One region of the Planococcus sp. TJ-301 genome, then DNA from elsewhere that is predicted to be linked to it. Evidence: riboswitches for the same ligand, from Rfam matches in the RefSeq annotation. Region 1 holds a riboswitch; the other holds the start of a gene.

The links. A riboswitch is a leader RNA that binds a small molecule or an ion and turns the genes downstream of it on or off. The one in region 1 is predicted to bind S-adenosylmethionine.
Region 2: another riboswitch for S-adenosylmethionine. It lies ahead of AC4EHJ_RS15515 (methionine ABC transporter ATP-binding protein); the one in region 1 lies ahead of AC4EHJ_RS11620 (methionine ABC transporter ATP-binding protein).

What each region holds. Positions count from the first base shown of each region.
Region 1 is NZ_JBZDOH010000002.1:153,764-168,458, reverse strand. Features, by position in the region: gene AC4EHJ_RS11690 (carbon-phosphorus lyase complex subunit PhnI) at 1-88, opposite strand, end outside; gene phnH (phosphonate C-P lyase system protein PhnH) at 89-685, opposite strand; gene phnG (phosphonate C-P lyase system protein PhnG) at 723-1,145, opposite strand; gene AC4EHJ_RS11675 (GntR family transcriptional regulator) at 1,306-2,022, opposite strand; gene AC4EHJ_RS11670 (DUF4178 domain-containing protein) at 2,456-2,965, shown strand; gene AC4EHJ_RS11665 (PspA/IM30 family protein) at 2,985-3,656, shown strand; gene AC4EHJ_RS11660 (DUF4247 domain-containing protein) at 3,717-4,271, shown strand; gene AC4EHJ_RS11655 (DUF350 domain-containing protein) at 4,295-4,690, shown strand; gene AC4EHJ_RS11650 (polyamine aminopropyltransferase) at 4,707-6,260, shown strand; gene AC4EHJ_RS11645 (DUF5996 family protein) at 6,415-7,347, opposite strand; gene AC4EHJ_RS11640 (flavin reductase family protein) at 7,967-8,572, opposite strand; gene AC4EHJ_RS11635 (iron-containing alcohol dehydrogenase family protein) at 8,791-9,921, opposite strand; gene AC4EHJ_RS11630 (MetQ/NlpA family ABC transporter substrate-binding protein) at 9,939-10,763, opposite strand; gene AC4EHJ_RS11625 (methionine ABC transporter permease) at 10,783-11,454, opposite strand; gene AC4EHJ_RS11620 (methionine ABC transporter ATP-binding protein) at 11,444-12,457, opposite strand; SAM riboswitch class I at 12,529-12,637, opposite strand; gene AC4EHJ_RS11615 (cation transporter dimerization domain-containing protein) at 12,862-13,125, opposite strand; gene AC4EHJ_RS11610 (peptidoglycan DD-metalloendopeptidase family protein) at 13,300-14,695, opposite strand, start outside.
Region 2 is NZ_JBZDOH010000004.1:143,406-158,100, reverse strand. Features, by position in the region: gene sufC (Fe-S cluster assembly ATPase SufC) at 1-573, opposite strand, end outside; gene AC4EHJ_RS15540 (YuzK family famiily protein) at 845-1,003, opposite strand; gene AC4EHJ_RS15535 (hypothetical protein) at 1,416-1,943, opposite strand; gene AC4EHJ_RS15530 (dicarboxylate/amino acid:cation symporter) at 2,045-3,217, opposite strand; gene AC4EHJ_RS15525 (MetQ/NlpA family ABC transporter substrate-binding protein) at 3,365-4,180, opposite strand; gene AC4EHJ_RS15520 (methionine ABC transporter permease) at 4,215-4,883, opposite strand; gene AC4EHJ_RS15515 (methionine ABC transporter ATP-binding protein) at 4,876-5,901, opposite strand; SAM riboswitch class I at 5,983-6,087, opposite strand; gene AC4EHJ_RS15510 (thioredoxin family protein) at 6,135-6,446, opposite strand; gene AC4EHJ_RS15505 (toprim domain-containing protein) at 6,453-6,791, opposite strand; gene gcvH (glycine cleavage system protein GcvH) at 6,863-7,243, opposite strand; gene AC4EHJ_RS15495 (arsenate reductase family protein) at 7,323-7,676, opposite strand; gene AC4EHJ_RS15490 (acyl-CoA dehydrogenase FadE) at 7,840-9,621, opposite strand; gene AC4EHJ_RS15485 (acetyl-CoA C-acetyltransferase) at 9,662-10,834, opposite strand; gene AC4EHJ_RS15480 (3-hydroxyacyl-CoA dehydrogenase/enoyl-CoA hydratase family protein) at 10,863-13,247, opposite strand; gene AC4EHJ_RS15475 (thioredoxin family protein) at 13,456-13,776, shown strand; gene AC4EHJ_RS15470 (STAS domain-containing protein) at 14,051-14,515, shown strand; gene AC4EHJ_RS15465 (C39 family peptidase) at 14,553-14,695, shown strand, end outside.

The DNA.
Region 1 (14,695 bases):
TTTCGTTGCCTTTTAAACGTTCGTACTTCAATCTTTTTATAGAAGCTTCAATTGCCTCAGTGCCGCCTTTTACCGGAACATACCCCATTTAGTTCACCCCCATAAGTTTTACTGAGGTTGTCCTAGGAATGCAGACAATTTGTGATGCTTCATCTGTAAAGATCAAATCTATGCCTATCGGGTATTCCTTTGTCCGTTCATTTCTGGCTTGCCATAGAGCTGTGCTAAAACTCGTATCAAGCTGTGCTGTGTGTTGAACCCCTGGTCCGGTTAAAGTCAGTTCATTTTTATTTGATAAAAGTGAACTTTCAATAATCCATGTTGATGATTGCTGGGGATCAATAAGATTGCCATCTTTACATTGCTTTAACGCCTCTTGGATTGCCGCTTCTGTATCTTCACGCAATACAATGACAAAGTCCGCTTTGTCAATCGGGGCAAATCTGGCTAATGTATAATTTGAAATTTGTTCTATTAAGTCTTGTCGGTTTTCTGAAAGGATATGGAATGTAACCTCTGCATCCAGCAGCGTCATCGCACTCAGCAGCGTGGCTTCATAACAAGGAAGATGGTAATCGACTCTTTCAGCATTTTTTTGGATGGACGAAATTGTGCCTGGCCGTGACATACTATGCAATATTTTTCTGAAAACCTGCTGCAAATCATGTACTTGATCAATAGCCATACTATCTCTCCTGTAAATTCAGTTTGTTTGGATCGCCTTAAACTTCCATTGTTTCAAAACGGACTTTCGTTTCAAAAAGTTCCGCTTGCTCTTTCGCTCGCTGTTTTAAAATAATGTGTTCCTCTTTTATCAGCTCCGCTTTCCAACCAGAGGTTTCCGGTAAGTCAGCTTTATAGGCTGCATCAATAATTGCTAAGTTTTTGGCCAGTTCATCTTGCATACCAACAACAATGCCGATACCGATGCGTTTCTCAATTTCTACTTTGGCTTCGGTCACGAGGACTTCTCCGATATAAAATAAGGAATTCTTTGCAGATTCACGCATCTTAATCATTGTTAAGCCATATTGTGGAGCAACGATTTCCCGACACTCATAACGATCGACAATCGTTTTTACAAAATTTCTAGCCAAACTGCAATCACCTTGAATGAGAATCTCGGTTCTTCTGCGTCTTTTCATATTCGATGCATCCTCCTTTACAAAACTCATCGTAACTTGTCGCCAAGTTCGCATGTTTTACGTAACCGTTAAGAAATCGTAAACCTTCTTAACAATCCGGCCAATAAAAAAACAGGCAAAGGAGTTTTGATCCTTTACCTGTTCGTTCCTTAATCTATCGTTAATCCATCGTTAAATCATATTTAAACTTATCGCTGCGGTACAATATTTTCGTATGTTCCAGTACTTTTCCTGAGCTTACATCTATGCAATCGCTTTCTACAATAATGAGGGGCACCATGCTTTTGCATGAAAATAGTTGCTGCTCGTAAGAAGTAGGGAACGTTATACTTAACATGCTTTTTTTACTCGAAAATTCCGAGTAGCCAAGCTTTCGGTAGTAGGCAAACATCGACTCTATTTCATGGCCGTCTTCCATGATTTCAGGCAGCATCGCTGCATTTACAAATGAATTATGTATGGCGATCGGCTCACCATTGATATAACGCAACCTTCCAATTTTATAGACATCGTCATCTTCTTTAGCGTTTAAACTTTGATATATCCCTTCGTTGAAACGAATTTTTTCGCAGTATATATTATGCGTTTTTAAATCGTATCCTGATTGCTTCATCTTATCTGTAAAGCTTGTTTTGCCCGTCAAATTCAAGTGAATTTGAGTTGATGCCTCTTTTAGATAACGCCCCTTGCCTTGCTTCGAATAAATGTATCCCCGTTCTTCTAACTTGGTAAGTGCATTTCTTATCGTCATTCTTGGGACCCGGTATTTTTCTGCAAGTTCATTTTCAGACGGAAATTTCTCTCCGTATTTAAGTTTCTTTGAAACGATTTGATCCATGATATCATCAACGATTTGAGTTTCCTTATCTGCTGACATAAGAAGCATCCCCCTTCATTTTTTTGGTGCCTCTGGAACAAAAAATTCCGAAAGTTTACTCACTTATATGTATAACGCTTCTACTCTGCTCTATTTAAAATACCATAATAATATGATTTCTAGTAATAAACCACTTGTCCCTCTCTCAGGAAACCATGCATTTCAGAGATGCGATTCCAAGCCTTTTTTCTTAAGCTATAGCTCACTTCCGTTCTATTAGAGGTGGCTATAGTTTTTTTATTCCCAATAGTGCTGGCCGGGCTTAGTAAAACTCTATAAAGGGTAAACAAAAGCAAAGTTGGTGTCAGTTCCGCTGACTTGGAGCGTCCTGTCATTGGCAGAGATTCAGCTTTGATTTGCCGCGGCAATCTGGTATATTCAAAAAAATGAAACTTCTGCAAGGACGGAACGTATTTTTAAAAGAGGTGAGCATATGGGGTTTTTAAACCGCTTATTCGGCGGGAAGGAAAAACAGGCACCGGAAGTGGAAAAACGGACGCTGCGCAATTTGCGCGTCAAAGATTTTGTCACTTATGACCTTGTCGATTACGAAGTCGTCGGCAAAATCCACTACGACGACAGCGGCTATACGTGGGATGCCTATCAGCTGACGTCTGGCGGCAAAAGCACCTGGCTCAGCGTGGAAATGGACGATGAACTTGAAGTAGGCATATACGAAAAGTTCCGGATTCCGGGGCTCGAACCCGGAGCCAAGCAAATCACGCATGACGGCAAAACGTATCATTTAGAAGAAAAGGGCCGGGCGTACGTCACATCCCAAGGCCGCAGCGAGAACGTCAACGGTGCGGAAATGGACTATTACGAATACCTGGATGAATCCGGCGATATCTTCCTGTCCGTTGAAGTATGGGGCGGCGAAGTGGAAGTCAGCAAAGGCTCCAAAATCGAAGAATACGAAATCACCATATTAGCAGCAAGCTAAACAAATTGGAGGAGAGAATATGTTTCAATTTTTCAGTCGTGTACGAACGTATGTAGAATCCGAGCTTAACGCAGCACTTGATAAAGCAGAAGATCCGGTAAAAATGCTCGACCAGTTTATGCGGGACATGGGCTTGGACATTCGGGACGCCGAAACGGCTGTCGCGAAACAACTTGCCAACGAAAAGATCCTGAAGAAAAAATACGACGATGCCAGCAGCATGGTCGCAAAACGCCAGAAGCAGGCCGAAGAAGCTGTGGAAGCCGGCAATGAAGACTTGGCCCGCCGCGCACTTGAAGACAAACAGAACCATGTGGTCCAGGCGAACTCCATGAAAGAAGCTTACGAACGGGCAGCCAATGACTCGACGGTGCTGCGCGAAAAACTAGGCGAAATGAAACGCGAATACGACGAAATGCAAATCAAGAAAGATTCGCTGAAAGCACGTGCGGAATCCGCGAAAACGCGCACTAAGATCAATCGTACGATGAGTTCGGTCGACAGCGGCGAATCGCTCCAAGGGTTCAACCGCATGGAAGAAAAAGTCATGCACCTGGAAGCGGAAGCGGAGACATCGGAAGATATGCGGGCAGGCTCACGCACGCTCGATGATGAATTCGATTCGTTGAAAAAAGGCAGTGCCGTGGACGACGAACTGGCAGCCATTAAAAAACAGTTTGGAAAAGAATAACGAACCGCGGTCCGCTCGCTTGCGGGCGGGCCGTTTCCGTTCATATGGAGTGTTTAAACGATGATTAAAAAAACTTGGCTAACGGGCCTTGTGGCTGCCGTCCTGTTCTTATCGGCATGCGGCAGCCTCGTACAGGCGGAAGATTACGTGGAAGACAATTATGCGTTTGTCAATGCGATCCAAAGCGACGCCGGCGATAACAGCCGCGCCATGATGTACCGGTCCGACAAAGACATTGAAGGCACTATAGCGGAACTGAGCGGTATCCAAGAGCCGGAACAAGTCGGCGAGAAAGTGGAAGGCCGTCAAGTAATGGTCTATGACAAGGAATTCATCATTTTGACAGAAGATCCGGACAATCCCGGCTCTACGCTTGTGGAAGTGGCCGAAGATGAATTTGTCCGCAACCATTACAACCCCGGCTTTTTCAGCGGTATGTTTTTCGGTGCGTTCATCGGCAACCGTTTCGGTTCCGGCTGGAGCCAATCGCAAGCAACTCGCTGCGCGCGTGGTGGATGTTATTCTGGCGGCGGCGGATACAATTCGATTCCATCATCTACTACGGGCGGGCGTGGATCCGGATTCCGCGGAGGCGGACCGGGTGTCGGAAAATAACTCATAGCAAAGGAGCTTGACTAGTGAATTCATTCTTACTGACGTTTTTATATTTCCTGGCAGCGATTGCTGTCGTCCTTGTCGGCCTCGTCATTTTTGAACTATTGACGAGAAAGTACAAGGACTGGGAGGAAATCAACGCAAACAATACGGCCGTCGCTTTGTCGATTGCCGGAAAAATCATCGGTACGTGCGTCATCTTGACCTTCTCGATTTTGGAGAATGACACCATTCTCGAGACTGTCACTTGGGGGCTTTTCGGGTTGCTTCTCCAGTTTGTCGCTTATTTCCTGTTCGAATTGCTGACACCCCGCTTTTCCGTGGAAACCCAATTAAAAGAAAGAAACACTTCAGTCGGCATCATTTCGTTTGCCGTTTCAGTCGGTTTGGCGTTCGTCATCGGCGCTTCTATTACGTAAGGCGGTGTGTTGAATGCTGACTGAACAAGAATCCGTCCGGCAAAGCCGGGCGATTTACTATGCCTCCGGGATCGTCTCCATCTGCGGCATCATTTTCGAGGTGCTGTTCGGAGCGCTCGGTTCATACATTTTAGGAGATGGAGTGAAGCAATACACACTCACCATCTCCCTTTTTTTAACGGGAATGGGCATAGGCGCTTACCTCAGTGAGAAAATGACCCGCCATTTGATTGCGTCGTTCGTCTGGATTGAATACTCTATCGGCCTCATCGGCGGATTTTCCGCGATGCTGCTGTTCGGCGTAACGGCTTACCTGCCGCCGGGCACCAGTTCGCTGTTTTTGTACAGCGTCATTCTGATTGTCGGTTCTCTGACAGGTGTCGAGCTGCCGATTTTGATCCGCAAAGCGAGCGAAATTGGCGTGTCCCTCCAGAAAAGCGCTGCCAAGGTACTGTTTTCCGATTATGCAGGCGGGCTTGTCGGCGGGCTGCTTTTTCTGTTTTTGCTGCGCCCTTATTTCGGGCTGGTGAAAACGGCTTTTCTCGTAGCATTGATCAACGTGGCGGTCGCCCTGTGGATCGTCTTCCGCTTCAAGCATGAATTGAAGCGCTTTAAACTGCATGCTTCGTTCGGCGTTTTGTTTTTAGCTATTCTTGTACTCGGTGCTTTGTTCGGAGAGCAGGCGGCGTTTCATTTCGAGCAGCAGCTCTACAAAGACCCTGTGATTTTCTCAGAGCAGACGTCGTACCAGAAAATCATTTTGACGAAGCAGCAAGGCGATACCCGGCTTTACTTGGACGGCCAGCTGCAATTCAGCTCTTCCGATGAACACCGCTATCACGAAATTCTCGTCCACCCACCAATGGCTGCGGCGGCACGGCATGATCGTGTCCTCGTACTTGGCGGCGGTGACGGTCTCGCGGTCCGTGAATTGCTGAAATACGAAAATCTTGGAAGTGTCGACTTGGTCGACCTCGACCCCAAAATGACCGAAGCCGCAAGAAATCAGCATTTGCTGACGGAGCTCAACGAAAACTCGCTCGATGACCCGAAAGTGAATGTCTTCAATGAAGACGCGTTCCGCTTTTTAGAATCTGCGGAAGGCTTTTATAATGTCATCATCATTGATTTGCCCGACCCGAACAACGAATCGCTAAATAAACTCTACACGCAGGAATTCTATTCGCTCGCTCGCAATCATTTGCATCCGGACGGCGCCATGATGATCCAGGCCACAAGTCCGGTGTTTGCACCGCAAGTCTATTGGACAATCGATAAGACCATAGAGGCGACCGGCCTCCAGACCGAAAACCTGCACGCCGACATCCCGAGCTTCGGCGGCTGGGGCTACGTCCTCGCTTCCCGTTTTGGAATAGATGTGGAAAGCCTTGCCATTATGGATGACACCGAATATTTGACCACTGAGCTGCTGCCGGCATTGACGGCATTCGGCAAAGACGAAGACGCGGTGATCGAAGACAGCAATGGCGAGGCGGTTACGCTCGAGCCCAATACGCTCATCCGCCCGAACTTGATCGAGGTTTATGAGAAAGCATGGACGAATTACTGAAATGATACACGAGTTGTTGGCGGGTGAAGATTTTCTGCAAAAAAATTGCGCAAATCAACCGGCCATTGATACGTAAAAGCGCACCCTTCCAAATGGAGGATGCGCTTTTTTGATTTGATTTCAGTTGATCCATCAGAATAGCGATGGTTCTCTATCAGCTGTCAATCGGCTTCCCATGCTTACCTTGCTTCGGCATGTCCAGAGGAGTGAAATAATAGTCACATCCTTGCCAATCGAGTTCCTGGATTAGAATATCAAAAGAGCTTCGGAAAAATTCTTGGATCGTCCGGCTCGGATCGGCGGAACGGGCTGCCGTTTCCAGGTCCAGAAAAAACTCGCTCTTCTCTGGATCGTAATAGGCTTCGGCAGGCTGCAAGGAGGATGTATCGAGCTCTTTATAGAGAAAAGGATAAGGCAGCACGAAAAATGTCGGCTTATCGACGTTGTCATCTCCCAGCCAGAAACCGTATTCCAGCATATGCTCATCAAAAGCAGCTTTTTCGATAACTTTGTCCATGGGAAAGGCTTCAGGGATGCCATGCAAAATCAGCAGCGATACATCAAATGTGCCCCAAAACAGCGCTGGTTTCACCTTCCGGCAACGCATCGGGCCGACAAACTTCAGCTGTTCCCGCAGCGCATAATGGAAAAGTTTTAACCCTCTTAGCGCATCCATCTGGTTGAACTTTAAGGGAGCCGCATCTTCGTTCAACATCTTTTTATAAGCCATTTCCTGCGGCTTCGGGTTGATCGACAGCATGATCCCCCGGCTGTTCAACGCTTGGAAAATCTCGTCAAAATAGTCTTTGATGGATTTTGACGTTTCCAGTGGCACGCTTTGACTGTCGCCGTCCACATTGATTTGAATTCGACTGTTGATGATGTCCAAGTCGATTTGAAACGTTGCATCGCCATGAAACAATAAGCCGGTTGAGAAGCCCTCAGGTGTGACAGCCAAGGTTACATGCGCCCATTGCGGCTCTTGCTGCGCGGTTTCCAGTTTTATCTTCCCCAGAATCTGTGAGATCAAATGCAGCGTGAATTTGGTATCCGCCCACTCCGAATGCTTTATCATCTCAAGCTTCATCGCGTTCTCCTCCTTGGTCTGCTTATTCAACTTCTGTTTTTCTCCATTGTTTTCCGAAGCCGTTGACACTTGTTTTTCTTTCCACTTCTTTTATTCGATGCCAGCAGACATTTTCCTCTACTCTGTAAAAAAAGCGAACCGGATTGATTGACAATCAGCTTCTGGTGCACAAATGCTTTGCTTGCTCAGACAAGCGAAATGCATCCATCTTTGATTTGGGGGCAACAGTTTCGCCCGTTAACATGAACTAAATCGCAGTTAACATGACTTAGCCAGGTGTTAACATGAAGTGCGGAAGAGTCAACATGAGCTAGCTAGCCATTAACATGAACTATTAGAAATTTAACCGGTACTAGCTGAGAAGCATCTCTCTACAACCCAAGTTCAAGAGTGTAAATGGAAAAGCCGTTCGCCCCAGCGAACGGCTCCTTAATAGAAAGAGCGCATTTCGGCTTAGCGAAATGCACTTATCTTTGTTTTTGGGGCAACAGGTTCGCAGTTAACATGAACTAGCTAGAAATTAATATGAGTTACCGCCCATAGTATTCCTTCAAAGTGTTGCTGTATCCGGTATAGTTCTTCTGTCCAACGCTTGTAAAAACGTTTCTTTCCTCAAATTTCATTTCGGTCTGGCTAGCTCGAAAATCTCACCGAGGGTGGCATAGTTGGCGCCGGCCAAACGGCTGACGGCACCCAGCACTCTCGGATCAATGCGGCCGTCTTCGTAAATCGCCTCGTCGACATGGAATTGGACAATTTCGCCGATAAACAAATCGCTGCCAGGGCCTTCGCCGCCAAACGGCACAGCCTGGACCAACCGGCATTCCATGCGCACTTTCGATTCGGTGATCCCCGGAACTGAAACCGCTGTACTCGGAACGGGTGTCAGGCCGACGGTGTCCACTTCACTTTCCGAGGGCGGCAAGGATGCGGAAGTTTCGTTGATCTTTTCCACATTTTCGCCGTCCACAATGTGCACCACAAATTCCCCGCTTTCGTAGATATTGCGGGCCGTATCCTTCAGTTCTCCCTTTGGCCGCTGAATGGCCAATGACACCATTGGCGGATTGGACGAAACGATATTGAAATAGCTGAATGGTGCCCCGTTGACAACTCCCGCTTCCGATTGGGTCGTCACAAACGCAATGGGCCGCGGAATAATGGACCCGACCAATAATTTATAATTGTCTCGCTCAGTGTTTTGCTTCGGATCGATTGAAATCATGTTCTTCAGCTCCTTTTCATTTAGTAACTAAATACCCTTAAAATGTTCTGCTCAATATCTATTTTGAAACTAAATGCCTGAATGTCTTTGTTCCCTGGGAGCGAAACAATTCAAAAGAGCTGAAAACGCCAAAAAGAACGACCGTAAAGTGCACCACTCTTTACGGTCGTTCTTCTTTTTACTTTCACGGATAGTTTCAAAGACCATTTAAGAGCGTTTTAAATGTGAAGGTGCCGTTCCGAAGCTGTTCTCTCAGAAGGTCCGATTTCATTTAAGACCGCTTGCTCTTCAAGCTTTCTCATAACTGCTGCTACCTCATCCGCTCGAATCGGCTCCTCTTTCAACACATGAATCGTTTCGTTTTCCCTAACCGCCTGGACGGCAATTTCATCGATCCAGCGGCTTGGTATTTCTAAGTCCTTGAGTGACACCGGCAAGCCGATTTTTTGATAGAATGCCATCAACCCTTCGGCTTTTTCCGATTTCTCTTCCAGCAGCAATTGCACGAGCACTCCGTATGCCACTTTATCGCCGTGCAGCGCCTGGTGCGACTCGGGTGCGATGGTCATGGCGTTGTGAATGGCATGTGCGCCTGCGACGCGGCCGTATTTGTCGCCGAATCCGCCGACCATGCCGCCAAGCATAATGATGGTTTCGGCCACTTTGATGAACGCGGCGGACAGCTTTCGCTGCTTAGCATCGGCAATTGCGGCTTCCGCATGTTCAAACATTTCGTCGGCGCATAGTTTCGCGGTGTAATGGGCTACTTTCAAGGCAATCGGCGGGTCTTCAAAGCGGCTGATCTGGACATCCGCCTCGAACCATTTTGCGATGGTGTCGCCGATCCCGGCGACAAGCATCGGAACCGGTGCATCAATCAATACTTGGGGTTCGACCAAAAGCAGGTCGACGCTTCCTGGGAAAACCGTGTAATGCGTCATCGCCCCTTCGTCTGTGTAGATAACGCTGAGCGGGGTCCACGGTGCGCAATTCGATGCGAGTGTCGGAATCAGCACCAACGAGGTGCCGGTTTCATGAGCGACGCCTTTCGCGATATCCAGGACTTTGCCGCCGCCGGCTCCAATGATCGCATCGGCTCCTAATGACTTAGCGAGGCCTGCAACCCGGTCGATTTCTGCAAGCGAACTTTCTCCCTGGTAAATTTCAAATGCAGCTTCGACTCCATCCAGTTCCGGAAAAAAGGGACGCAGCGCTTGCCAGGATTTTGTGCCAGTCAGGATCAGCACTTTTTTAATGTTTCGTCTCATCAACTTATCTTCGAGTCCGTCGAGCACACCGGGAATGCAGATATATTCAGCCGGTGCACCTTTTACAATGATTCCTTCCATTCCTGTCCCCTCCTTGATTAGCGAGATTCCATCCATTCCGGTTTGCCGAAGCCTTCGAAATCGGAATCGATCAAAGCTTCAAATTCCGGAGACTCCACAATTTCCACTAAATCTTTGGCTAATTGCGTGTCTTTGTTTTCCGTCTTGACCGCCACTAAGTTGCGGTATTGGTCCGGCATGTCTTCAAGAACAAGCGCATCCTGCAGGTCCATTTCAGCCGCCAGCGCAAAGTTTCCTGGCACAGCTGCCAAGTCCGAGCTTTCAACAGCACGCGGCAAGCCGCCTGCTTCGATTGGCTGGAACACAAGGTTTTTCGTATTTTCATCGATGTCTTTTTCAGAAACCGTCAATTCTTCAGCTGCCGGATCGAGTGTGATCAAGCCGTGGTCCTGCAACACCAAGAACGTCCGCGCCGCGTTGACCGGATCGTTCGGAATAGCGATAGTTGCGCCGTCTTTGATTTCTTCGATTGACTTAAAAACGTTGGAATAAATGCCCATTGGCGCTGTTGGCACGGTGATCAAACCGGTCAGGTCCATGCCGTTTTCTGTCGAGAAGTTTTCCAGGTAAATCGAGTGCTGGAACAAGTTGGCGTCAAGGTCGCCATTATCCAAGGCGTTATTCGGCTGAATGTAATCGCTGAATTCAACAATTTCCACTTCGTAGCCTTTTTCTTCAAGAGCTGGCTTGAATGCCTCGTTCAGCATGTCGCTATAAGGGCCGGCCGTTCCGCCGAGTTTGATGGATTTGCTGTCGGTGTTCGATTCTTCACCACCACCGCCGCATGCGGCGAGCAAGGCAAGCAGGATGAGCAGGATAGCTGGTAAGATGAATTTTTTCATGTGAGTTTCTCTCCTTTTATTATCGTTTGTCTATTGCTTTGGATGTCCAGTCTCCAAGTTGCTGAAGAATTTGGACGAGAACGATCAAGATGACGACGGTGACGATCATGATGGTATTGTCGTAGCGGTAATAACCGAAGCGGATCGCCAAATCGCCGATGCCGCCACCGCCTACGACTCCCGCCATAGCGGAGTAGGCAACCAAAGAGATGATTGTGATCGTGACGCCTTGGATGATGCCCGGCTTCGCTTCCGGCAACAGCACATCTTTGATGATCATCCACGGCGTAGCGCCGACCGCAACAGCGGCTTCAATGACCCCTTTATCGATTTCGCGCAGCGACGTTTCGACGATGCGGGCGAAAAATGGGATGGCTGCGACTGATAGCGATACGCTTGCTGCCGCTGGCCCGATGGTCGAGTCCACCAATAGCTTGGTCAACGGAATCAATGCAACGAGCAAGATGATGAACGGAATCGACCGCACCATATTGACGATAAAGCCGAGAATCGATTTGATCACCCGGTTTTCCAGAAACAGCCCTTTGTCGGTGACAAACAACACGATGCCGAGCGGCAATCCGACGACAATGGCAATCGCGAGCGACACGCCGATCATGTATAAGGTTTCGCCGAATGCTTTTGAAATATCCGGCCATAATTCGATCATATGCTGAAAATCAAAGCCCATTTTTAATCACCTCCACTTTTGCGCCACGGCCTTCCATATAGGTGATGGCCCTCCTGATATTTTCCGGCTGTCCTTGGATTTCCATCAAGAACAACCCAAGCGGCTTTTCCTGTATATATTCGATGGTACCGTGGAGAAAGTTCCCTTTGACATCAAAATGCTGGACGGTATCGGTGATGACGCCTTCTCCGGCCACCGCTCCCTTGAACTGCACTTTGATGATGCTTCCTGTACACGCATCGAGAATCGGCTGCGGCACATCAAACGACACGACAGAAGAAATGAATTCCTTCGTTAAATCGGTTTTGGGATCCGAAAAGATGTCGTAGACTTCTCCTTCTTCGATGACCCTGCCGTCCTGCATGACCGCCATCCGATCGCAGATTTCTTTGACGACGTTCATTTCATGGGTGATGAGGACAATCGTGATGTTCAGTTCCCGGTTTATCTTTTTCAACAGCCGCAGGATCGACAGCGTGGTATTCGGGTCAAGCGCGGATGTGGCTTCATCGCAAAGCAGGACCGACGGGTTGTTCGCCAACGCCCGTGCAATGCCGACACGTTGCTTTTGCCCGCCGCTCAGCTGTGCGGGATAGACGTCTTTCTTATCCGCCAATCCGACCATGTCCAGCAATTCGTCGACCCGTTTCGCCGACTCTTCTTTTGGCCGCTTGGCCGCTTTCAGCGCAAACGCGACGTTTTCGCCGACCGTCTTTTGGCTGATCAAATAGAAATGCTGGAAGATCATGCCGATTTTCAGCCGTGCCTGCCGAAGCTTTTCACCGCGAAGGTGGGTCAGGTTCAAGCCGTCCACTTCAATATCGCCGCTTGTCGGCTGTTCCAATAAATTCATGCAGCGCAGCAGCGAACTTTTCCCCGCTCCCGAGTAGCCGACAATGCCGAAAATTTCGCCTTCGTTAATGGTCAGCGTGACGTTGTCTACGCCGGTCACCAGACCTCTTTTCGTTTTATAGTCTTTTGATAGGTTTTGTATGCTGATCATGATGGTCCTCCTCTTTCCTACCAATAAAAAAGTGCCTCTTTCATATAGAAAGAGGCACCGTAAATGGAATTGGTTTATCTTTCAGAATGAAATCATTCTGCAGGATTTAGCACCTTCCCAGCTCGTGCTGGGGGTTGCTGGACGTCTTCGGGCCTGTCCCTCGGTCTCTCTTGATAATGTTCCATATGAAGTTGTGTATTGGCTTGGATTTAATAGTATAGGACATCCTAAATGCTGTCAAACCTTTTTTTGAAAGTAATTGCTGTTTTCGAAATTGTTAGACCAGCTTCAGAAGGCGAATTTATTTCGTATTTTTTATTTTGATTGTGAGAATGGGTATGCTCGCTCCCCATCCTTTCCTACCCCCACTATCAACTTGGATCCCAGCTCAAAAAAGCTTGGAACTATTCATTTACCCCTTCCATCTCTATTGTAGAAAATCCAATATTTAGTTCAGCTGTTGCTTCCCTAACAAGTTGTTCAATGGTTCGGGCATCTTCAAGTCCGTCTCTTTTTGCATAGAGGTGGACGTTCATTGCGTTCTCTTCTCCGTCAATTGACCAAATGCGCAATTGCTGAACCGATTGGTCTCCAGGTATTTTTTCTAATTCCAACCGGGCGCTTTTCAAATCGATATTTTCGTATGCGCCTTCAAGGAAACATGTCATTCATTGATAACTAGCCAAATGGCTCCATTATATTTCAATGCGTGTATCCGACTATCAAACTAACGGAATTCGCCAGATTTAGTTTTGAATTCCGTCAACTTTTTTATCAAAAGATTTTCAAAACCAAAGTCAAAAAAACAGCATGCTTTAGTTAAAAGCACGCCGTTTTCACTATTATTGTAGATAATTCATTGGATTTACCGCATTAGAACGCGATCCGTTCCATGAACCAATATGAATTTCAAAATGTAGATGCGGACCGGTTGAGCGTCCTGTCGAACCAAGCAAACCGACCGTTTGGCCTTGTGAAACGGCTTGGCCAGCTGATACGCTAATCGCGTTCATGTGAGCGTAAACAGTCGCATAGGATTGGCCATTGATCGAATGGGTAAGAATGACGACATTTCCGTATCCACCCATCACGCCGGCAAAAGAAACATAACCGGACGCTGACGCAGAAATCGGTGTGCCGGTAGCATTTGCTATATCTTGCCCTAAATGCGATTCAGCACCTTCTCCGATATCCCGTCCACCGTAGCCGGATGAGTATCGGCCAGCAACCGGTCTGATAAACATTGCTCCAGAAGAAGGAGCAGCTGCGGCTGCAGGGATTGGGCTTACAGAAGGACTTTCTGTTTTCGCTGCCGGAACAGCTGAAGCCTTGGAACTGCTGGCAGCTTCCCGAGCCTCTGCAGCGCGTGCTTCTTCAGCAGCGGCCTGTGCTAACGCCTCTTCTTCTGCCGCTTGAGCGAGGGCCTCTTCTTCTGCCGCTTGAGCGAGTGCCTCTGCTTCTGCCGCTTGAGCGAGTGCCTCTGCTTCATCTTTTGCTGTGGCTTGAGCGCGCGCTTCTTCAGCTGCTTGTGCTCGTGCTTCTGCAACAGCTTGTGCTCGTGCCTCTGCCGCCGCAGCTTGTGCCCGTGCTTCTGCAGCAGCTTTTTCAGCTGCTATTTTACGAAGACGTTCTTCTTCCGCTTTTCTTGCAATTTCAGCCAAGCGGGCTTGCTCATCAGCGATTTGTTTTTCCAAGTCTTCGCTGATTTCGATTACTTCACTGAATTTAATCTCTAGGCTGCCTTTTTCTGTCGCTAACCTTTGTTGTTCGGCTTCCAGCTCATTTACCAGGCCGGCTTGCTCTTTTTTCTGTCCATCAAACGAAGCTTTTAACCCGACCAGTTCCGAACGGCGTGTTTCCTGGTCATTAAGCTTGCTTTCAACTTGCGCTTTTTGTTCGGCCAATGCTTTTTTGTCATCCGCCTGATTTTGCATAATCTCACGATCCGCTTCAATCAGCGCGTTGACTGCAGAAAAACGGTCAATGAAATCAACGAAACTATTGGCGCCAAGCAGGACGTCGAGATATTCGACCGATCCCCCGCTTAATTGGATGGCACGAGCCCGTTCCTTAAGCAGTCCTGTACGCTCCGCAATCTTTTGTTCAAGTTCTTCAATCGATTTTCTCAATTCATCGATTTCGGATTTTGTCCCTTCGATTTCGGATTGCACCTGATTGATCTTTGCTTCTGTTTCGGTAATTTGGGTATTCAAATCTGCTATTTTCGCCGCAAGCTGC
Region 2 (14,695 bases), on a different contig from region 1:
CATCTGGTTGATGCCATCAGAAACAACTTTAAGCGCATCGATATCCAGTCCGGAGTCGATTTCATCCAATATCGCGAATGTCGGTTTAATCATCATTAATTGAAGAATTTCGTTGCGTTTCTTTTCGCCGCCTGAGAAGCCTTCGTTTAAATAGCGCTGTGCCATTTCCTGGTCCATATCAAGCGTCTCCATCTTGCTGTCAAGTTCGCGGATGAACTTCATCAATGAAATCTCTTCGCCTTCCGCGCGTCGAGCATTGATCGCAGAGCGCATAAAGTCAGCATTTGTCACGCCTGAAATTTCGCTCGGGTATTGCATGCCAAGGAATAGGCCTGCACGTGCGCGCTCATCCACTTCCATTTCAAGAACGTCTTCTCCATCAAGAAATACCGATCCTGATGTTACTTCATATTTCGGATGCCCCATGATAGCAGAAGCCAATGTAGACTTCCCAGTTCCGTTAGGTCCCATGATGGCATGAATTTCACCTGTATTAATTGTTAAGTTTACACCCTTTAAAATCTCTTTATCTTCGATTTTAACGTGCAAATCTTTAATGATCAAAGTTGACATGTATATACCTCCATAAAGTTAATGTTGAATGGAATTCCATTCTTAATTAGTATCATTCTAATCTTACATGAAATGGGGCTTTGTAGCAAATCTTTAAATCGGCTCTGAAAACCAACGGCAAACAATTTAAAATACTGTATTTGCCCTAATTTCAAGAGGTTTTTCCCTCATACCAAACCTGTTTCCGCATTTTCAATAACTGATCGCTAAATGAGAAATAAGCAAACAAAAAACCGGCACTTAAAGGCGCCGGCCGTGTCAATTTCGTCTATTATGAATTTCTGTGTACTTGACGTTCCAAACGAGCAGCAACTTGTTGGCCCTGCCGATAATCCTGTTCTCTCCGTTGTTCCACTTCAATAATCTTGTCAGTGTCGTTTTGATATTCGTCGATACCAAATCCGTGGACATCCCTAAAAGCCTGTTCCATTTTTTCTGTGTGCTCAATTCCATTTGAATCGATAGCGGTTCATCCCTTTCCGGTTTGTATTACTTGTAAAGTATACCCCGGATATTCCAGATAAAACCCAAAATTAGTGAACTTCTATAAAATGGCTCTTTTGTCTTATGAATTACCAGAAAATTCAAAACACCCTAAATTTATTCTTTTTAAGAATAATGTCTCAGAATTTGATTATAATTTTTCATTTTACTTCACCGTATTTTCATGACTCGAAGCTACTAAAGCAATCCAGAGACAGGCGGACGCGTTCCGCTGGCACGGCTTCAGCCGCGCAAGCTTCTTCGCAACGGCCTCTCTCTAATTCTTGGATGCATGCCTTCACAGCTATTTTCCGGAATATAGGAACAAAAAAAGGTCCAGCAGATGCCGGACCTTTTGTTTATTGGCTTACTTCGTTGTAGATGCTTGAAGGGTTAAGCTCTTGCGCTTCCAATAAGGCATTGAACTTCTCGTCTGCATCTTGGAATTTTGCATTTGCCGCTTCGAAAGAAGCTTCTTTCGTCAGCTCTTCAGCTTTTATGTCGTAAGACTCTTTAATAGAAGCTAGTGCAGCTTCGATATCAGCTTTTTGTTCTTCGAGCGTTTCAGGAATTTCTATTCCTTCTACTGCTGCGGAAGTTTCTTCAGCTGAAGCTTTAGCTGCATCCTTCATTGTTTGAAGTTCTTCAGCTTTAGGCAATGTGCCTTCTGTCTGTGCCATTTCAAAAGCGTTCAAGTCTGCATCTGTTGCATTGATCGTATTTGGAACTGACATGTAGAAACGCATCATTTCCTGTTTCGCATTGCCTGCCTCTTTTGCAGCACCATTTGTTGCAGGTGCTTCTTCAGTAGCCCCGCTAGTTTTATCTTCACCGCAAGCTCCTAATAGAAGTGCAACTGAGAAACCGATAACCAGTAATTTCTTCATAAATATTTCCCCCTTTTTCTTACAATCCAAAGTTATAGTAGCACAGCTTTTTCTGATTGTATATATTTGGGAGAAAAGTCGAAATAGAGGAAATATTGGTTTTATTGCAACGCTTTTTTTCCATTTGTGAAGCGATCGACGATCATTGACAAAGCACCGTCGCCAGTTACGTTTGTTGCAGTACCAAAGCTATCTTGTGCTAAGTAAAGGGCTATCATAAGTGCGACCATGGTTTGATCGAAACCGAGCATCGATTCAAGCAGCCCGATAGCAGCCATTACTGCCCCGCCTGGAACACCAGGTGCAGCAATCATTGTTACACCAAGCATCAAGATGAATGGCAAGATGCTGCCAAAAGCCGGCACTTCGCCAGTCAATAACATGACGCCGACTGCACAAGACACGATTGTGATTGTGCTGCCGGAAAGGTGAATCGTTGCAAACAGCGGCACTGCGAAGTCAACAACACGTTCGTTGGCTCCGGTCTTGCGTGCTTGCTGGACGGTAACTGGAATTGTTGCCGCAGATGACTGGGTGCCAAGCGCGGTAAAGTAAGCCGGCATCATCGTTTTCAGCAAGAAGAATGGATTTTTTTTATTCAAGGTACCGGCAGTCGTGTATTGCAGCAGGAGCATGATCCAGTGAAGGATGAGGATCATGACGAATACAACAGCAAACAATGACAAAATTTCAGCAACTGCCCCGCCGTATGCCATATTGCCGAAAATCCCGAAAATATGGATTGGCAGCAATGGAATGATTACATATGAAATCGTCTTTTCAATAACCGCCTGGAATTCATCAAAGAACGAAATCATTGTTTTGCTGCCTGTTGAAGCCATACCGATTCCAAGCAAAAACGCGAGAATCAAAGCGGACATAACGCCGAATACTGGCGGCATTTCCAATGCGATATACGATGCAGCAAGTGCATGTTCCGGATCATCGATGTTGCTCATCGATCCGGCTTTCATGAAATTCGGTAAAATTGTCGTTGATGCCACAAATGCCAGAATGCCAGCAATTATTGTCGAGAAATAAGCGAAAAATGTGGCAAGCCCCAGTAATTTCCCTGAGCCTTTTCCGAGTTTAGCAATACCTGGAGCGATAAAACCAAGAATGATCAATGGAACAATGAAATTCAAAAAGCTTCCAAAAATAGCGGTGAACGTGGCAAAAACGCGAGCCAGCCATTCAGGCGCAAATGAACCGATTAACACTCCTAAAGCGATTGCCAAAATAATTCTTGGCAGCAAACCAAACTTAATCTTCATTATTTTGTCCTCCCCATATGAACAATTGTATTATCATTATTATTCAAAAGTATCATAGGAGGCAAAAAAATAGAATAGTTTGAGAAAAACGCGGAATATTTTCATTATTTTATCAAAATAAAAAAGCATCCTCTCGGATGCTTTTTGTCAATCTACAGGTACGACAGAGCCGCCCCATTCTTCCAAGATAAAGTCTTGGATTTCTTGTGATTTCAATACTTCGACCAATGCTTGGACATTTTCCTTGTCCTCATCGCCTTTGCGGACCGCAATGATGTTGACATATGGTGAGTCTGAATCTTCAAGAGCAATGGAATCTTCCATAGGGTTCAAGCCAGCATCGATTGCGTAGTTAGAGTTAATCAATACAGCGTCACCTTCGCCTTGCTCGTACATTTGCACTAAAATTGCTGCTTCGTAATCTGTTTCAAACTGCAAGTTTTTAGGGTTTTCCGAAATGTCGCTGACTTCTGCGGTCGTTTTCTCCACAGCTTCATCCAACTTAATCAAACCTTGCGCTTCAAGCATAGATAAAATGCGGCCGTGATCTGCAACTGAACTGCTCATTAGGATAGTAGCACCCTCTGGAAGTTCTTCCAAAGAATCGTATTCTTGAGAATAAACGCCGATTGGCTCGATGTGGATACCGCCGGCATTTTCAAACTCATAGCCGAACTCTTCTACTTGTGAAGCCAGATAAGGAACGTGCTGGAAGTAGTTAGCGTCAATTTCACCTGCTTCTAAGTCTTGGTTCGGTAAAATGTAGTCTTGGTATGATTCGATTTCAAGTTCGATGCCTTGTTCTTCAAGAATCGGTTTAGCTTGTTCAAGAATTTCAGCGTGCGGCACATTCGATGCACCGATTTTCAATGTTGATGACTCTTCGCCTGAGCCGCCTTCGTCTGCTCCGCATCCCGCTAATGCGAATGCTGTTAATAATGTTCCTGCTACAAATTTCTTCATGTTGTCAGTCTCCCTTTTTATGTGTTTTTTATGATTAGCGTTTGTCCGACTTTACAGTCAAACGGTCACCGATAAACTGGATGGCAAATACAATGATCAATATGAGGATCGTGGCCATAAGTGTGACGTCTTGACGGCTTCTTTGGAAACCATCAAGGAACGCCAGGGTGCCAAGGCCGCCGGCTCCGATGATGCCTGCCATTGCGGTATAACCGACAAGGGCAATGGCTGTCACCGTGATGCCGGAAATAAGTGCCGGTTTTGATTCTGGAAGCAGCACTTTGCGAATGATGGTCCACGTGCTTGCACCCATTGACCGGGCAGCTTCGATTACGCCTTTGTCAATTTCTTTCAGGGCGATCAATACCATGCGTGCATAAAATGGTGCAGCACCGATGATCAACGCCGGCAATGCGGCGTTCGGTCCGCGAATCGTTCCGATCATATACTTCGTGAATGGAATCAGTAAAATGATTAAGATGATGAACGGAATTGAACGGAAAATATTGACGAATGCACCGGTCAGCCAATTGACAATGCTGTTGGCCCATAATTGCTTCGGTGCTGTCAAAAATAGGACGATGCCGAGCACCAAACCGATGACAAACGTGAAGAATGTCGACATCGCGGTCATGTAAATGGTTTCGAGCGTAGCTTCCCACATATCATTCCAGTCGACGTTCGGGAATAATGACTCAATCATTTGCCATCACCTCCGTTTGGACGTCTTCTGCATTAAGGAAGGCGATCGCTTCATCAATTTCAGGCTGTGAGCCTTTTATTTGTAAGATCAATGTTCCATAAGCCCCTCTTTGCGTATGTGCGATATTCCCCTGCACAATGTTGATATCGACAGGGTATTTGCGAATCAGTTTCGTTAAGATCGGCTGCTCGGTTTGGTCTCCGACGAATACCAGTTTGATGAGGACACCCGACGGATACAGTTCGCGCAAATGCTTAATGGTTGCCTGGGAATCTTCGGTGTCTGTCACCTGAGCAACAAATCGTTTGGTGATGTTTTCTTTTGGCGCCTGGAAAACGTTCAGCACGTCGCCCAATTCGACGACGCGGCCGCCTTCCATGACGGCGACACGGTGGCAGATTTTGCGGATGACATGCATTTCATGGGTGATCAGCACAATCGTCAATCCTAAGCGTTTGTTGATATCCACCAATAAATCCAGGATCGAATCGGTCGTCTGCGGATCCAATGCAGAAGTGGCTTCATCGCATAGCAGCACTTCCGGGTTGTTCGCTAAAGCACGGGCAATGCCGACGCGCTGCTTTTGCCCTCCGGATAGCTGCGCAGGATACGCGTTCTCTCTTCCGGTAAGGCCGACAAGCTCCACAAGTTCCAAGACACGCTCAGCGCGTTTTTCTTTCGGCACTCCTGCAATTTCAAGCGGGAATTCGATATTCTCTTTGACGGTGCGCGACCACAGCAAATTGAAATGCTGGAAAATCATGCTGACTTTTTGGCGTGCTTTGCGCAAGTCCTTGCTGTTGATCGCTGTGATGTCCTGGCCGTTGATGACGACTGACCCCGACGTCGGCTTTTCCAATCCGTTCAATAAACGGATGAGCGTGCTCTTGCCCGCTCCACTATAGCCGATGATGCCGAAAATCTCGCCTGGTGCAATGTCCAGTTCCACTCCATCGACCGCTGTCAACGAGCCTTTGCCCGTATCGAACACTTTCGATAACTTTTTAAGTTCAATCATTCCATAAACACTCCTAATCCAAAAATAAAAACCCTTCTGCGCAGAAATGAGCAGAAGGGTAACTTAAAAAGTTGAACCGATCTCTCATTTCCCGAAGTTTCAGCTTCGCGTGACTTGGCACCATTTCATTTTCATGACGGTTGCCGGGCTTCATAGGGCACTTCCCTCCACCACTCTTAATAAGAGTAACGATATTTAATTAATTTCAGAAATTTAATTTACCATGCCTGGATTTATACGTCAACTGATTTTAACTTTCCATACAGATAAGGTACGGATTGGAACGCGTAAATCTTTTCTTTCAGCTGTCCATTTTGCGTGATGAGCAGGCATGGGACGCTTTCCACTTGATACAGCGAAGCGATTTCCTGCACATAGTTCAAGTTTGCTTTTCCCATTGGCAGATCCGGTACCAGTTCCTGCACGACCTCCAGCATTTTCGAAGCAATCTGGCAAGTTCCGCACATCGGCGCATACAGGTAGTAAGCAGCCACGTCGTTTGTATTTTTCTCTTTCAGCCATTCTTTATGTGTCCATTCATTCATGCGGTTTCATCCCTCAGCTATAAACTTATTGACTTGAACGTTTGCTGATATCAGTATATCCATCAGGATGCGGATAGGTGTAGCAGCTACTTCTTTGTAGCTCGGGTTGATATAGAAATGGCGGGCTTCCGGAAACTCGCGCTTCACCAGTTTGCGCAGCTTCTCGCCTGATTTGTCCGCGTCCACCAATATGATGATATCCATTTCTTCAAACGGCAGCAGCAATTCTTCAAGCCTTGTTGCACTTACTGTACCATTTGTACAAAGAATCGTCACGGGTTCTGCAATAAGCGGCGCTATCCTCACTTTATCGCTGATTCCTTCCACCACAATCACTTTTTCCATAAAGCAACACCTCGCTCGGAAAGTATGTCCAGAATTGTGTATAAAAAAAGCGCCACAAAGGCGCTTTGGAATTACTCGTTGATCATTTCTTTGTATTGCTCAGCTGTCATCAATTCGCCCAATTCAGCTTCGCTAGGGGATTCGATTACCACCATCCACGCATTTTCATAAGGGGATTCGTTAACAAATTCCGGGCTATCTTCAAGCTCACTGTTTACTTCCAGTACTTTTCCGCTGATTGGAGCGTAAAGTTCAGAAACAGTTTTAACAGACTCGACACTGCCGAAAGGCTGGTCTTTTTTCAGTTCGTCACCAACTTGCGGCAATTCGACAAAAACGATATCTCCAAGTTCAGCTTGTGCAAAATCAGTAATGCCGATCCGTGCTGTCGCGCCTTCTACCTTGACCCATTCATGCTCTTTTGAATAACGAAGTTCTAGTGGTGTACTCATCGAAAACCCTCCATATTATGTAGTTTACTCATATCTAAGTTTGACATAAACAAATCGGAAATACAAGAAATCAATTGCTCTATCTCCAGCTGGACTCAAAGTCCTGTTCTTTGAACCCGAGTGTCACTTTGCCGTAGCCGTAAGCCAGCGGACGTTTAATGAGCATGCCGTCAGAAGCCAGCAATTCCAACTGTTCTTCTTCGCTCATTTGGGGCAACTTGTCTTTCAAGCCAAGCTCGCGGTATTTCATGCCACTTGTGTTGAAAAACTTCTTCAAGTCGACTCCGCTCGCTCCATAAATTTCGCTGAGCTGCTCTTTTGAAGGCGGTGCTTCCGCAATATTGATCTCGTTGTATTCAATCCCTTGGTCGTCCAGCCATTTTTTCGCTTTTCGGCAAGTTGTGCATTTCGGATATGCGTAATAGGTAATCAAGAAAAATCCTCCTTTTTTTCCAAGCTTACCAAATCGCGGGCGCTGCGTCGATGTAAAATACTCCCTTCGCTTGTGCCTCCCGAATAACGCAAAAAGAGGATTAGGCCCCCTGCCCAATCCTCTTTTCGTTTTCAGGCTCACCGAATGAGCCTGTTGGTCCCTATTACACCACGTATTTTTCTGCTTCGACCAATTTGACTGCCGCTTCGCGTTTTTTCGCGATAACGTTGTATGGCGTCGAACGCGTTAATTTGCGCAATGCAGAAAGCATCATGCGCTGGTTGTCGCCTTCGATTGCTGCGATCAATGTTTCTTTCGCGTCTTTCTCGATCTTATCGAATGCTTCCTGGCAATAAATCTGCGTGTACAGCAATTTCTGCTGCGCTTTTACTTCGCCTGATGCCGCAATTGCTTTCTCTGTGCGGAGAACGACAGATTCCATCGCGAAGACATTGCTGACGATGTCGGCGATGTTCACGAGAACTTCCTGCTCCTGCTCCAATTTCGTGCCGTATGTCTGCGCCGCTAAGCCGATTGCCAACAAAGCGATTTTCTTCGCGTTTCGGACAAGATATTTTTCCTGCGCCAAAGCTTCTGTGCCCACTTCTTCTGGCATCATCATCAGCAATTCTTCTTGCAACTTCTGTGCGTGCTGAAGTAGCGGAAGCTCACCTTTCAATGCTTTGCGCAATAACGTACCCGGAACCAGCAAACGGTTGATTTCATTCGTTCCTTCAAAAATGCGGTTGATGCGGGAATCGCGGTAAATGCGCTCGATTTCGTATTCCTGCATAAAGCCGTACCCGCCGTGAAGCTGAACGCCTTCGTCAACGATGTAATCAAGCGTTTCTGTGCCGAAGAATTTATTCAACGAACATTCAACTGCAAATTCAGCGATTGAATCGGCCACCAATTTGCCGTCAGCCTGCTGCTCATCCGTGAAATCACTCATGCGGTCTTCGAACAAACCGACTGTGCGGTAAACCGAACTTTCTACAGCATATAAGTGAGAAGCCATCGTCGCCAATTTTTCGCGAGTCAAGTTGAACGATGAAATCGGCGTCTTGAATTGCTGGCGCTGATTTGTATAAGGAATCGTGATTTCCATCGCGCGTTTTGAAGCTCCGATTGTGCCCACTCCCAATTTGTAGCGGCCAATGTTCAGGATGTTAAACGCAATGATGTGCCCGCGCCCTGCTTCGCCCAAAAGGTTTTCCACAGGCACTTGCGCGTCTTCTAAGATCAATGTGCGTGTAGATGAAGATTTGATGCCCATTTTCTTTTCTTCCGGTCCGACTGAAACGCCGGCATAAGCACGTTCAACGATGAACGCTGAGAATTTATCGCCATCAATTTTCGCATATACCACAAAGACGTCAGCAAAACCGGCATTGGTAATCCATTGCTTTTCCCCGTTCAGCACATAATGCGTGCCAGCTTCGTTCAAGCGAGCAGTTGTTTTTGCGCCCAATGCGTCTGACCCTGAACTCGGCTCAGTCAATGCATAAGCAGCGATCATTTCGCCTGTCGCCAAGCGCGGCAAATATTGCTGTTTCTGCTGATCGTTGCCGAAAAGGACGATTGGCAATGAACCGATGCCGACGTGTGCGCCGTGCGTGATTGAAAATCCGCCGGCTTTCGACATTTTTTCAGCAATTAATGCTGAAGCGATTTTATCAAGTCCAAGTCCGCCGTATTGTTCTGGAACGTCTGCTCCTAGCAGGCCAAGATCGCCAGCTGATTTCAGCAAGCGCACGGAATGTTCAAACTCGTGGTTTTCCAATTTTTCCACGACAGGCATTACTTCGGTGTTGACGTAATCCTCGGTCGTTTTGGCAATCATTTTATGTTCTTCTGTAAAATCTTCTGGTGTGAAGACACGGGAAAGGTCTGCCTCTTCGATAAGGAAACTGCCGCCTTTGATCAATGTTTTTTCTTGTTCCATTGTGAATTCCTCCTTGTTTTTATTGGTTCACTGTTAATTTCTATAGCATTTCAAAGACGCCTGCTGCGCCCATTCCACCGCCGATGCACATCGTCACTACGCCGAATTGCTTGCCTTGGCGCTTCAATTCACTCATCATGCGGATGGTCAAAATCGACCCTGTTGCGCCCAACGGATGCCCAAGGGCAATTGCTCCGCCGTTGAAATTCACTTTATCGATGTCGATGCCGAGGTTGCGGACAACAGCCAGCGATTGCGAAGCGAAAGCTTCGTTCAATTCCCAGACGTCGATGTCGCTGATTGACAAGCCGGCCAGTTTTAAGGCTTTCGGAATTGCCACGATCGGGCCGATGCCCATGACTTCAGGCGGAACCCCGCCTGTCGCGAATGAACGGAATTTAGCCAAAGGCTTAAGCCCAAGCGCTTCCGCTTTTTCCCGGTCCATTACCAATAATGCGCCTGCACCGTCAGATGTCTGCGACGAATTCCCAGCTGTCACCGAGCCGCGGGCAGAAAAGGCTGCGCGCAATTTGGCCAAGCCGCCGATGTTCGTGCCGTCGCGCACACCTTCGTCCATCTTGAACATGAACGTTTTTTCCTGGTATTTATTGTTTTCATCGACAAATCGTTTGGTCACTTCGACCGGCACGATTTCGTCATCGAATTTGCCAGCTGCAATTGCTGCACCCGCTCGCTCATGCGAACGGACGGCAAATGCGTCCTGGTCTTCTCGGCTGACGCCGTATTGGTTTGCTACTTGTTCAGCTGTATGGCCCATACTCATGTAGTACTGGGGTGCCGTTTCCGCCAATTTTGCGTTGGGGCGGATGACATTGCCCATCATTGGCACCATGCTCATCGATTCGACTCCGCCAGCGATGACCGCTTCCGCAGAGCCGACCATGATTTTCTCGGCAGCATAGGCAATCGACTGTAAACCTGACGAGCAAAAACGGTTGACTGTCACTGCCGGCGTTGTATCCGGCAAACCTGCCAATGCACCGATGTTGCGGGCGATGTTCATACCTTGCTCCGCTTCCGGCATTGCACAGCCCATGATCAAATCATCTATCGGACCGTCATAGCCTGCCCGGTTCAATGCTTCCCGCACTACCAATGCGCCGAAATCATCCGGCCGCACAGTCGCTAAAGAGCCTTTTTTCGCTTTTCCGACCGGTGTTCTTGCTCCGGCCACGATTACTGCTTCGCGCATTTCTTTTTCCTCCTTTAATATCAAGCTATTAGTTCCGGAGCGGTTTGCCTTTGACCAGCATATGCTGCATCCGTTGTTGTGTTTTCGGCTTTGACACCAGGTTCAAGAACGCTTCACGCTCCAAATCGAGCAGGTATTGCTCGTCCACCAATGTGCCGTAAGGAAGCTTTCCTCCTGATAGGACATGTGCCAATTTTTTTGCGATCTTCAAATCATAATCGGAAATATAGCCTGAGATGTGCATTCCTTCTGCGCCCAGCAAAAGCGTTGCATAGCCTGGTTCGCCAGTGACTGGCACTTTTTCGCGTACTGGCGCCTGATAGCCATTTTCATATAAATTAAGCGCAGCTTGTTTGGCGTCATGGATCAAGTGATCGCTGTTGACGCTGATGCCGTCTGTAAAGTTCAAGAAGTTGGTGTCGCGCGCTTCTTCAGCGGATGTCGAGACTTTCGCCATCGCAATCGCTTCGAATACGTTGCTTGCAACGTTTTGGTAATCAAATGTCACGCCATGCGGCAAGCCTTTCAAATGCTTGATATATAGTTCTTTGTTTCCGCCGCCGCCAGGGATCAGCCCGACGCCTGCTTCCACAAGCCCCATATACGTTTCCATTGAAGCTTGGATATGCGCTGCATGCAGCGCCACTTCCGCACCGCCGCCTAGCGTCATGCCAAACGGTGCGACGACAACAGGCTTCGAGCTGTATTTGATCTTCATTAACGCGTTTTGGAATGTTTTGATCGTAAAGTCCAGTTCGAAAATATTGTCGTCCTGAGCCTCCATTAAAATCATCCCCAAGTTCGCGCCGACGCAGAAGTTCTTGCCTTGGTTGCCGATGACGAGCCCTTTATGGTTTTTCTCTACTTCATCGACTGCGTAATTGATCATCTGCATGATGTCCAAGCCGATTGCGTTTGAGCGTGAGTGGAACTCAAGCAGCAGAATGCCGTCACCGAGGTCAATCAAGCTAGCGCCCGAATTCGACTTCAAGACGCCGTGCTTTTTCTTAAAGCGCTTCAAGTCGATCACTTTGCTGTTGACCGGCACTGCCGTGTAATCTGTGCCATTGAAGAAATAAAGGTCGCCTTTTTCTTCTTTATAGAAGCTTTCATTGCCGCTATCAAGCAAGCTTTGTGCGAACGCTGGAATCACATGTCCTTCATCTGCCATCTTAGCGGCCGATTCGCGCACACCGATTGCGTCCCATATTTCAAACGGCCCTTGTTCCCAGCCGAAGCCCCATTTCATGGCGTTGTCGATGGCAACGATGTCATCAGCGATTTCACCATGCAATTGAGCGGAATAGCGCAATGTCGGAGCCAGCAAGTTCCACAGCAATTCGCCTGTGCGGTCGTTTGCGTAAACAAGCATTTTTACTTTTGCGTTCAAGCCTTTTTGCTGCTTCGCCATTTCCTGTGAAGGCGTTTTTAAATTTCCGGCTGACCGGTATTCCAAGGTTTCCGGATCAAGCTCCAGGATTTCTTTATCTTTCTTCAAGAAGAAGCCTTGCCCCGATTTTGCGCCGAGCCAGCCGTTCTCCACCATTTTCTTCATAAAAGCAGGTGCTTCGAATACTTGCTGTTCTTCACCGGTCGTTTGGTCGTAGACATTTTTCGCAACGTGCATGAATGTATCGAGCCCGACAACGTCCAAAGTACGGAATGTCGCTGATTTCGGACGGCCGATCAATGGCCCAGTCACTGAATCCACTTCGCCGATTGAATAGCCGCGGTTCTGCATTTCGCGCACCGCTACCAGTAAACCGTATGTGCCAATGCGGTTGGCGATGAAGTTTGGCGTATCTTTTGCTTCGACAACGCCTTTGCCTAAACGGTCTTCACCGAAATCTTTCATAAATTGGAGCACTTCCGGAGATGTCATTTGGGCCGGAATCACTTCAAGCAACTTCAAATAGCGCGGCGGGTTGAAAAAATGCGTGCCGAGGAAATGCTTAGCAAAGTCTTCCGTGCGCCCTTCCGCCATCGCGTTGATGCTGATGCCGGATGTATTGGACGAGATAATCGTGCCGGGTTTCCTTACTGCATCTAATTTTTCGTACAATGATTTTTTGACATCCAGGTTTTCGACAATGACTTCAATGATCCAGTCCACGTCTTTCAGTTTATCCAAATCATCTTCCAAGTTTCCTGGTGTGATTAGCTGAAGGTTCTTTTTCGCTGCCAAAGGCGCCGGTTTTTGTTTCAGCAATTTCTGCACTGCTGTAGCAGCAATGCGGCTGCGCACTTGGCGATTTTCCAAAGTTAAGCCTTTTGCTTGCTCTTCTGTTGATAATTCACGCGGAACGATATCCAGCAATAAAACCGGAATTCCGATATTTGCAAGGTGTGCCGCTATGCCCGATCCCATGACGCCGGAACCGATGACGGCCGCTTTTTTAATTTGGTATGCCACTCGAAAACCCTCCCAGTATTTTTTGAATGAATCCTCATTCATTTTTTAAGTAAAAAAAATAGAACGTTCTCTATGTCCTTAGTTTAAAGTATTTTTTCTATTTTCGCAATATTTAATCGTTAGAAATTTCCTGGACCTTGAGATTAATTTCTTTTCGAAAGACAATCTGCAAGGTACACTGATTAAAGATTAATTAGGAGGAGATTTTATGAAACCCATTACAACGAACGAGCAATTCAACGAAATCATCGGCGGCACGGAGCCGGTCATCGTCAAATTCCAAGCTGGCTGGTGCCCTGACTGCACGCGCATGGATATGTTCATCGACCCGATCATCGAGGAATTCAATCAATATCAATGGTTTGATGTAAACCGCGACGAGCTTCCGGAGCTTGCTGACAAATACGACGTCATGGGTATCCCGAGCTTGCTGATTTTCAAAAACGGTGAAAAAACAGCCCACCTCCACAGTGCGAATGCCAAATCCCCTGAATCCGTGACAGATTTTTTGTCCAGCCAGGAAAAATAAAAGTCTACTAAAGTGATTACGGAATTCGCTATTCCGGGCTGTCGAGAAATTCTCGGCAGCCCTTTTCATTTCGCTCCTAAGCCCTTCTATGTATCGAAGCTAGTGCACCGATATAGAAACAAAGACAAGGGCATATGTTTAGCGGGTCTGTTTTGCAGAGTATCAGTAAGCTGAAACCTTGTATTCTGAAACCTGGTTTCCTGCGTTACGTATAGTGCATCATTTGGCTGTATTTAGGATATAATAGAAGCAAACATATACATTGAGGTGTCTCATGGAACAAACTAAAGAAATACAAGAATTGAAGAAACTAGTTGCGCATTACGAAAAAGTCATACACAATATGTCCGCGCCGATCATCCCGTCGATTTTGTCAAACACCATTTTGGTGCCGATTGCCGGCTTCATCTTCCGTGGCCGCTTTGAAACGATCCGCTCAAAAGTGCTCGAATATGCTGAGAAACACCGTGAAACCGAACGTGTGATTTTTGATTTTACCGGTGTCCGCATGGAAGACGTAGAGTCGTTTGACTACAATGAGCTGGCGAACGAATTGACGCATTTGAACAGTGCCTTAAAGTTGATGGGCCTTCGCCCAATTTACGTCGGCTTCAATCCACGCTTCGTGCGGGAAATTGTCCACGCTGGCATTCAAGTGGAACTTGAAGTCTACACGACATTCCGGGCTGCTTTGAAAAACTTGTTGACTGAAACGGAACGAAGCCTCTCTTCCCTATAAAGAGAGCTTACATTACTCCCGGCTGGAGGCTGTGCTGATGAAAATTCTCATCCCTTTTAACGGCATGTCGCAATATGACCCGGAAATTGATGCGAAATGGCAAGGTTCTGCGTGCGGGCCTGTCACAGCGGCAGCCATTCTCCGCCATCATGAAAAAAAAGACTGGAACGCCGGTGAGCT